DNA from 2 places in the Streptomyces luteireticuli genome. Region 2 is predicted to be linked to the other one. Evidence: riboswitches for the same ligand, from Rfam matches in the RefSeq annotation. Region 2 holds a riboswitch; the other holds the start of a gene.
The links. Region 2 has a riboswitch for glycine ahead of gcvT (glycine cleavage system aminomethyltransferase GcvT). Riboswitches for the same ligand answer to the same signal wherever they lie in the genome.

Region 1: linked by a shared signal. The riboswitch ahead of gcvP (aminomethyl-transferring glycine dehydrogenase) and the one ahead of gcvT (glycine cleavage system aminomethyltransferase GcvT) in region 2 are both predicted to bind glycine.

Annotation. Positions count from the first base shown of each region.
Region 1 covers NZ_CP167927.1:1,814,830-1,818,223, reverse strand. Annotated here, with positions in the region: gene AB8735_RS07415 (DNA polymerase IV) at 1-554, shown strand, start outside; gene AB8735_RS07410 (PRC-barrel domain-containing protein) at 632-1,021, opposite strand; glycine riboswitch at 1,169-1,291, shown strand; gene gcvP (aminomethyl-transferring glycine dehydrogenase) at 1,479-3,394, shown strand, end outside.
Region 2 covers NZ_CP167927.1:5,812,904-5,816,297, reverse strand. Annotated here, with positions in the region: gene AB8735_RS26225 (enhanced serine sensitivity protein SseB) at 1-275, opposite strand, end outside; gene AB8735_RS26220 (AAA family ATPase) at 378-1,025, opposite strand; glycine riboswitch at 1,183-1,280, shown strand; gene gcvT (glycine cleavage system aminomethyltransferase GcvT) at 1,435-2,565, shown strand; gene gcvH (glycine cleavage system protein GcvH) at 2,672-3,049, shown strand; gene glyA (serine hydroxymethyltransferase) at 3,084-3,394, shown strand, end outside.

The sequences.
Region 1 (3,394 bases), 4.0 Mb from region 2:
GCGCCGGGCGGTCCGGGCGCACCGTCGTCATCAAGGTCCGCCGTTACGACTTCTCCACCCTGACCCGCTCGGAGACGCTGCGGGGGCCGACGGACGACCCCGCCGTCGTGCGCGAGGCCGCCGCGCGGCTGCTGGAGGGGGTGGACACCTCGGAGGGCGTCCGGCTGCTGGGCGTGGGCGTCAGCGGGCTCGCCGACTACACCCAGGAGGACCTCTTCGCCCAGGCGCGGGCGGCCCGGGCACCGGAGGCGGACGCCGTCGCGGAGCCCGAGGAGCGGCCGGACGCCGGGGCGCGCCCGCGGCAGTGGCTGCCGGGGCTGGACGTGGTCCATGCGGAGCTCGGGCGGGGCTGGGTCCAGGGCAGCGGCCTCGGCCGGGTCACCGTGCGCTTCGAGGAGCCGTGGTCGCCGGGCCCGGGGCGGGTGCGGACGTTCGCCGTGGGCGACCCGGGGCTGGAGCCGGCGGAGCCGGTGCCGTTGTTGCGGCCGGGTGGGCTTCCGTACGGGGGCGATGCGGGGGCGTCGTCGGGGGAGGGTGGTGCTTCTGCTGCGTGACCGGTGGGTTTCGGTGGTGGGCGGGACGTTGCCCCCTGCACCCCACCGGGGCTCCGCCCCTGGGCCCCGTGCTGCGTTCAGGGCCCGGAGCCCTCGGCCGCGTCGGGGCCCGGGTTCCGTTCGGGCGGGGGCGGCGGGTCCTCCGGGACGTCCAGGCGGTAGTGGTGGTACAGCCGCAGCTCCTGCTCGGGGGAGAGGTGGCGGCCCACGCCCAGGTCGGGGGCGTCCTTGATGAGCGCGCGCTCGTAGGGGACGCGCAGTGTGTCCCCCACGAGCGCGCTCGGCTTCAGTGGGACGAACGCGTCGCGGCCGAAGAGCCCGGTGCGTACCGCCGCCCACTCCGGCGTGCCCGTCGCGTCGTCGAGGTAGACCTCGTCCACGGTGCCGATCCGCGCGCCGTCGCGGTCGTAGGCCTTGCGCCCGATCAGGCTCCGGGGGTCGATGTCGGTCTGCACGGTTCCTCCCATGGGCCACGTCCGTCCCACTGGGTTCCCTGGTACGGCTGCCGCAAAGCCCATGAAAACCCTTGGGGGGCATGAAAAGCCGCAAAGGAGGAAGGAGCTCTCGGGAGATCCGCCCGCGACATCGCCGCTGGTAGGCTGGCGGTTGGCCGCTGACCCCGCGCGGGAGAGTCCCCCTGGGACCCGGACAGGTACCGACCTGGAAGGGTTCGACGGGGGCGCCGAAGGAGCAACTCCTCCCCGGAATCTCTCAGGCACACGTACCGCGCGGACGAGGTCACTCTGGAAAGCAGGTCGGGCCCCGGTCCTCGCACCATGCCGAGCCCCCCTCACCGACGGTGAAAGCCGGGCTGCCCGTAGGGGCCCGGTGAAGCTCTCAGGTCCAGTTGACAGAGGGGGAGGCCGTCCGGGTACCCGCGCCGTGGTACCCCTCGCAGGTCGTATGACCAGGAGGCCCCCGCAGATGACAGCCCACCGCATCGCCCTCTCCGACCTGGAGCGCGGCACTCCCTTCGCGAACCGCCACATAGGCCCCGACAGCGGGGCCCAGGCGAAGATGCTCGCCCAGGTCGGCTTCGGCTCGCTCGACGAACTCACGGCCGCCGCCGTACCGGACGTGATCAAGAGTGCCGAGGCGCTCCGGCTGCCCGGGGCCCGCGGCGAGTCCGAGGTGATCGCCGAGCTGCGCACCCTCGCCGACCGCAACCAGGTGCTCGTCCCCATGATCGGGCTGGGCTACCACGGCACGTTCACCCCGCCGGTGATCCTGCGCAACGTGCTGGAGAACCCGGCCTGGTACACGGCCTACACGCCCTACCAGCCGGAGATCTCCCAGGGCCGCCTGGAGGCCCTCCTCAACTTCCAGACCGTCGTCGCCGACCTCACCGGGCTGCCGACCTCCGGTGCCTCGCTCCTCGACGAGGGCACCGCGGCGGCCGAGGCGATGGCGCTCTCGCGCCGCGTCGGCAAGGTCAAGGACGGCGTCTTCCTCGTCGACGCCGACACCCTGCCGCAGACCGTGGCGGTCATCGAGACCCGCGCCGAGCCGACCGGGGTCGAGGTCGTCGTCGCCGACCTCTCCGCCGGCATCCCCGACGAGATCGCCGGGCGCGGCGTCTTCGGCGTCCTGCTCCAGTACCCCGGCGCCTCCGGTGCCGTACGCGACCTGCGGCCGGTCGTCGAGCAGGCGCACGAGCTGGGCGCGATCGTCACCGTCGCCGCCGACCTGCTCGCGCTCACCCTGCTGACCCCGCCCGGGGAGCTCGGCGCGGACATCGCCGTCGGCACCACCCAGCGCTTCGGCGTCCCCATGGGCTTCGGCGGCCCGCACGCCGGATACATGGCCGTCCGCGAGCAGTTCGCCCGCAGCCTCCCCGGCCGCCTCGTCGGCGTCTCCGTGGACGCGGACGGCGACAAGGCGTACCGCCTGGCCCTGCAGACCCGCGAGCAGCACATCCGCCGCGAGAAGGCCACCAGCAACATCTGCACCGCGCAGGTCCTGCTCGCCGTGATGGCCGGCATGTACGCCGTCTACCACGGCCCCGAGGGCCTGACGACCATCGCCCGCCGGGCCCACCGCTACGCCGCGCTGCTCGCCGCGGGGCTGCGCGCGGGCGGCGTCGAGGTCGTCCACGGTGCGTACTTCGACACCGTGACCGCCCGGGTCCCCGGCCGGGCCGACGCGGTTCTCGCGGCGGCCCTGGAGCGCGGGGTCAACCTCCGCAAGGTGGACGCCGACACCGTCGGCATCGCCTGCGACGAGACCACCGTCCGCGAGCACCTGGCCGCTGTCTGGGCCGCGTTCGGGGTGGAGGCCGACGTCGAGGCGCTCGACGCCGCCACCTCCGACGCGCTTCCCGAGGAGCTGCTGCGCCGCTCCGGCTTCCTCGCCCACCCGGTCTTCCACCAGCACCGCTCCGAGACGTCGATGCTGCGCTACCTGCGCCGCCTCGCCGACCGGGACTACGCGCTGGACCGGGGCATGATCCCGCTCGGCTCCTGCACGATGAAGCTCAACGCCACCACGGAGATGGAGCCCATCACCTGGCCGGAGTTCGGCGCGCTGCACCCCTTCGCCCCTGAGGAGCAGGCCGCCGGCTACCTCACGCTGATCCGTGAGCTGGAGGAGCGGCTGGCCGAGGTCACCGGCTACGACAAGGTCTCCCTCCAGCCCAACGCCGGTTCGCAGGGCGAGCTGGCCGGCCTGCTCGCCGTCCGGGCCTACCACCGCGCCAACGGGGACGAGCAGCGCACCGTCTGCCTCATCCCGTCCTCCGCGCACGGCACCAACGCGGCCAGCGCCGTGATGGCCGGCATGCGGGTGGTCGTCGTCAAGACCGGTGACGACGGCGAGGTCGACGCCGCGGACCTGCGCGCCAA
Region 2 (3,394 bases):
GCCACGGCGAACGGCATCCGGTCTCCGGCGCCGCGCAGGAACTCCGCGTGGGAGCTGAAGACGGGGACGAACGCGCCGCCGTCGAGCTCCACGGTGGGCAGGTCGAGGTCGGCGCTGTCGGGCCCGCCGCCGTTGGGCAGGGGGATCCACACGCTGCTGCGGCCGAGCGCCTCCACGATGCGGGCACCGGCGGCGGGGTCGCCCGTGGCGGAGGCGAGGGTGCGCTCCAGGTCGTTCGCGGGCCAGTCGTGCCCGTACTGCTCGGGGATGCTCATCCGTTCCAACCGCCGTCTCGTGTCACTGGGGTTCGCCTCGCGTCACCGGCGCAACCGCATCCGCACCTTAGCCGCTGTCCCCCCGTCAGACGCTGCCCACCGTCAGGAAGTGCCCGGGCCGGGGCCGCCGAAGACCACGGACCCCAGCGCGTCGGCCGAGGCGCGGTCCAGGAGGACGACGGAGGCGGCGCCCGCCGGCGCCCGGCCCCCGGCGGCCGCGGCGACCAGGCGCTCCATGGCGCCGCGGTGCCGGGCGAAGGCGGGCGCGGAGACGGTCCGGCCGCGGGCCCGCTGACCGGCGAGCGCGGTCCCCGGGGCCACGGCGAGCAGCAGGACGTGCAGATCCGTACCGCGGCGGCGGGCCTCGCGGGCGAGCCAGCGGCGCACCCAGCCGGCCCGTCCGCAGTCGTGCACGACGACGCTCGCGCCGGAGCGCAGGGCGCCGCGCAGTCCCACGTAGTGGACGGCCCGGACGAGGGGCCGGTAGAGGCCGTACGGGAGGCGGGCGGGGAGCCGGCGCTCCAGGCGGGCGCGGGTGTCCTGGGAGTCGACGCGGCGCACCGGCTCGCCCCGGCCGTCGAGCGCGGGCGCCAGCCGCCGGATGAGGGTGGACTTGCCGCTGCCGGGCAGCCCGGAGACCACCAGCAGATCGCCGGTGCGGTACCGCAGTTCGCGGAGGGCGGGCCCCGCGCGCATGTCCCGCACCGGGGCCCCGGCCCCGGAAACCTCCGCCTCGACGTCCGTTCGCACGGTCCCCGCCCTCTCGTCACCCGCCCGTCGCCGTCGGTGTACCCGAACCGGGTAAAAGAAAAGTAATGCAATGCGATGGTCTCCGAACGGCCCATCGCACGTCCGTACGTGCAATGATGTGCGCGCCAACTGCACGACCAACTGCATACCGGCCGCTCGAATCCGCGCGGGAGAGTTCCGGCACGTCGTGTGCCGGGCGCCGAAGGAGCAAGTTCCTCCCTTGAATCTCTCAGGCCCCGATACCGCACGGGCGAGGCAGATCTGAAAAGCGGGCCGCCATGGGCGGCCCCACCCAAGGTGCAAGCCGAGCGCCCTCCAGGGGGTCCCGGTGAACCTCTCAGGTTCCGATGACAGATGGGGAGGCTTCACTGTTCGACGCCTCGCGACCGCCTGCCCGGGAGTTCCCGCTATGCCCCCTGAGAACGCAGCCCCCCGCCTGACCGCGCTCGACGCCCTGCACCGCGGCCTCGGCGCGACGATGACCGACTTCGCCGGCTGGGACATGCCGCTGCGCTACGGGAGCGAGCGCGACGAGCACCTCGCCGTCCGCACCCGCGCCGGCCTCTTCGACCTCTCCCACATGGGCGAGATCACCCTCACCGGCCCGGAGGCGGGCAAGGCCCTGGACTTCGCCCTGGTGGGCAATCTGTCCGCGCTGGCCGTGGGCCGCGCCCGGTACACGATGATCTGCGACGAGCGCGGCGGCATCCTCGACGACCTGATCGTCTACCGGCTGGGCGACGAGGAGTTCATGGTCGTCGCCAACGCCTCCAACGCCCAGGTGGTGCTGGACGCGCTCACCGAGCGGGCGGCGGGCTTCGGGGCGGACGTCCGCGACGACCGCGAGAACTACGCGCTGCTCGCCGTCCAGGGCCCGGCCTCCCCCGGCATCCTGAAGTCCGTCACCGACGCCGACCTGGACGGCCTCAAGTACTACGCGGGCCTGCCCGGCACCGTCGCGGGCGTCCCGGCCCTGATCGCCCGTACGGGCTACACCGGCGAGGACGGCTTCGAGCTGTTCGTCGCCCCCGCCGACGCCGAGAAGCTGTGGCAGGCGCTCACCGCGGCGGGCGCGGAGGCCGGCCTGGTGCCCTGCGGCCTGTCCTGCCGCGACACCCTGCGCCTGGAGGCGGGCATGCCGCTCTACGGGCACGAGCTCACCACGGACACGACGCCCTTCGACGCCGGGCTCGGCCGGGTCGTCAAGTTCGACAAGCCGGGCGACTTCGTGGGGCGCGCGGCACTGGAGGCCGCCGCCGAGCGCGCCGCGAGCGCCCCGCCCCGCAAGCTCGTGGGCCTGGTGGCCGCCGGCCGCCGGGTGCCGCGCGCCGGCTACCCGGTGGTCGAGACCGGCTCCGGAACGGTGATCGGCGAGGTCACCTCCGGCGCCCCCTCCCCCACCCTCGGCAAGCCGCTCGCCATCGCCTACGTGGACGCGGCCCACGCCGCGCCCGGGACGCCCGGCGTCGCCGTGGACATCCGGGGCAGCCACGAGGAGTACGAGGTCGTGGCGCTCCCCTTCTACAAGCGCGAGCGCTGATCCACTTTCCCTTCGGTTTCCTCTTCCGTCTCACCTGTCAAGACCCTCCCTGGCTTCGCCAGGGGCCCAGTCAAAAGCACTGTCCCGCGTACAGGAGAATCGACCCATGAGCAACCCCCAGCAGCTGCGCTACACCAAGGAGCACGAGTGGCTGTCGGCCACCGACGAGAACGGTGTGGCGACGGTCGGTATCACCGAGTTCGCGGCCAACGCGCTCGGCGATGTCGTCTACGCCCAGCTCCCGGCGGTCGGTGACACGATCACCGCCGGCGAGACCTGCGGTGAGCTGGAGTCCACCAAGTCGGTCAGCGACCTCTTCGCCCCCGTCACGGGCGACGTCGTCGAGGCCAACCAGGATGTCGTGGACGACCCGTCGCTGGTGAACTCCGCCCCGTTCGAGGGCGGCTGGCTGTTCAAGGTGAAGATCACGGACGAGCCGGCGGACCTGCTGACCGCCGACGCGTACACCGACTTCGCCGGCTGACCCCGCCCCCCTCCTCCTCGTCCAGGAAGAACTCATGTCGCTTCTGAACAGCTCCCTCCATGAGCTCGACCCCGACGTCGCCGCCGCAGTCGACGCCGAACTCCACCGCCAGCAGTCCACCCTCGAGATGATCGCCTCGGAGAACTTCGCTCCGGTCGCGGTCATGGAGGCCCAGGGCTCGGTCCTCACCAACAAGTACGCCGAGGGCTACCCGGGCCGCCGCTACTACGGCGGCTGCGAGCACGTGGACGTCGTCGAGCAGATCGCCATCGACCGGATCAAGGCGCTGTTCGGCGCCGAGGCCGCCAACGTGCAGCCGCACTCGGGCGCCCAGGCCAACGCCGC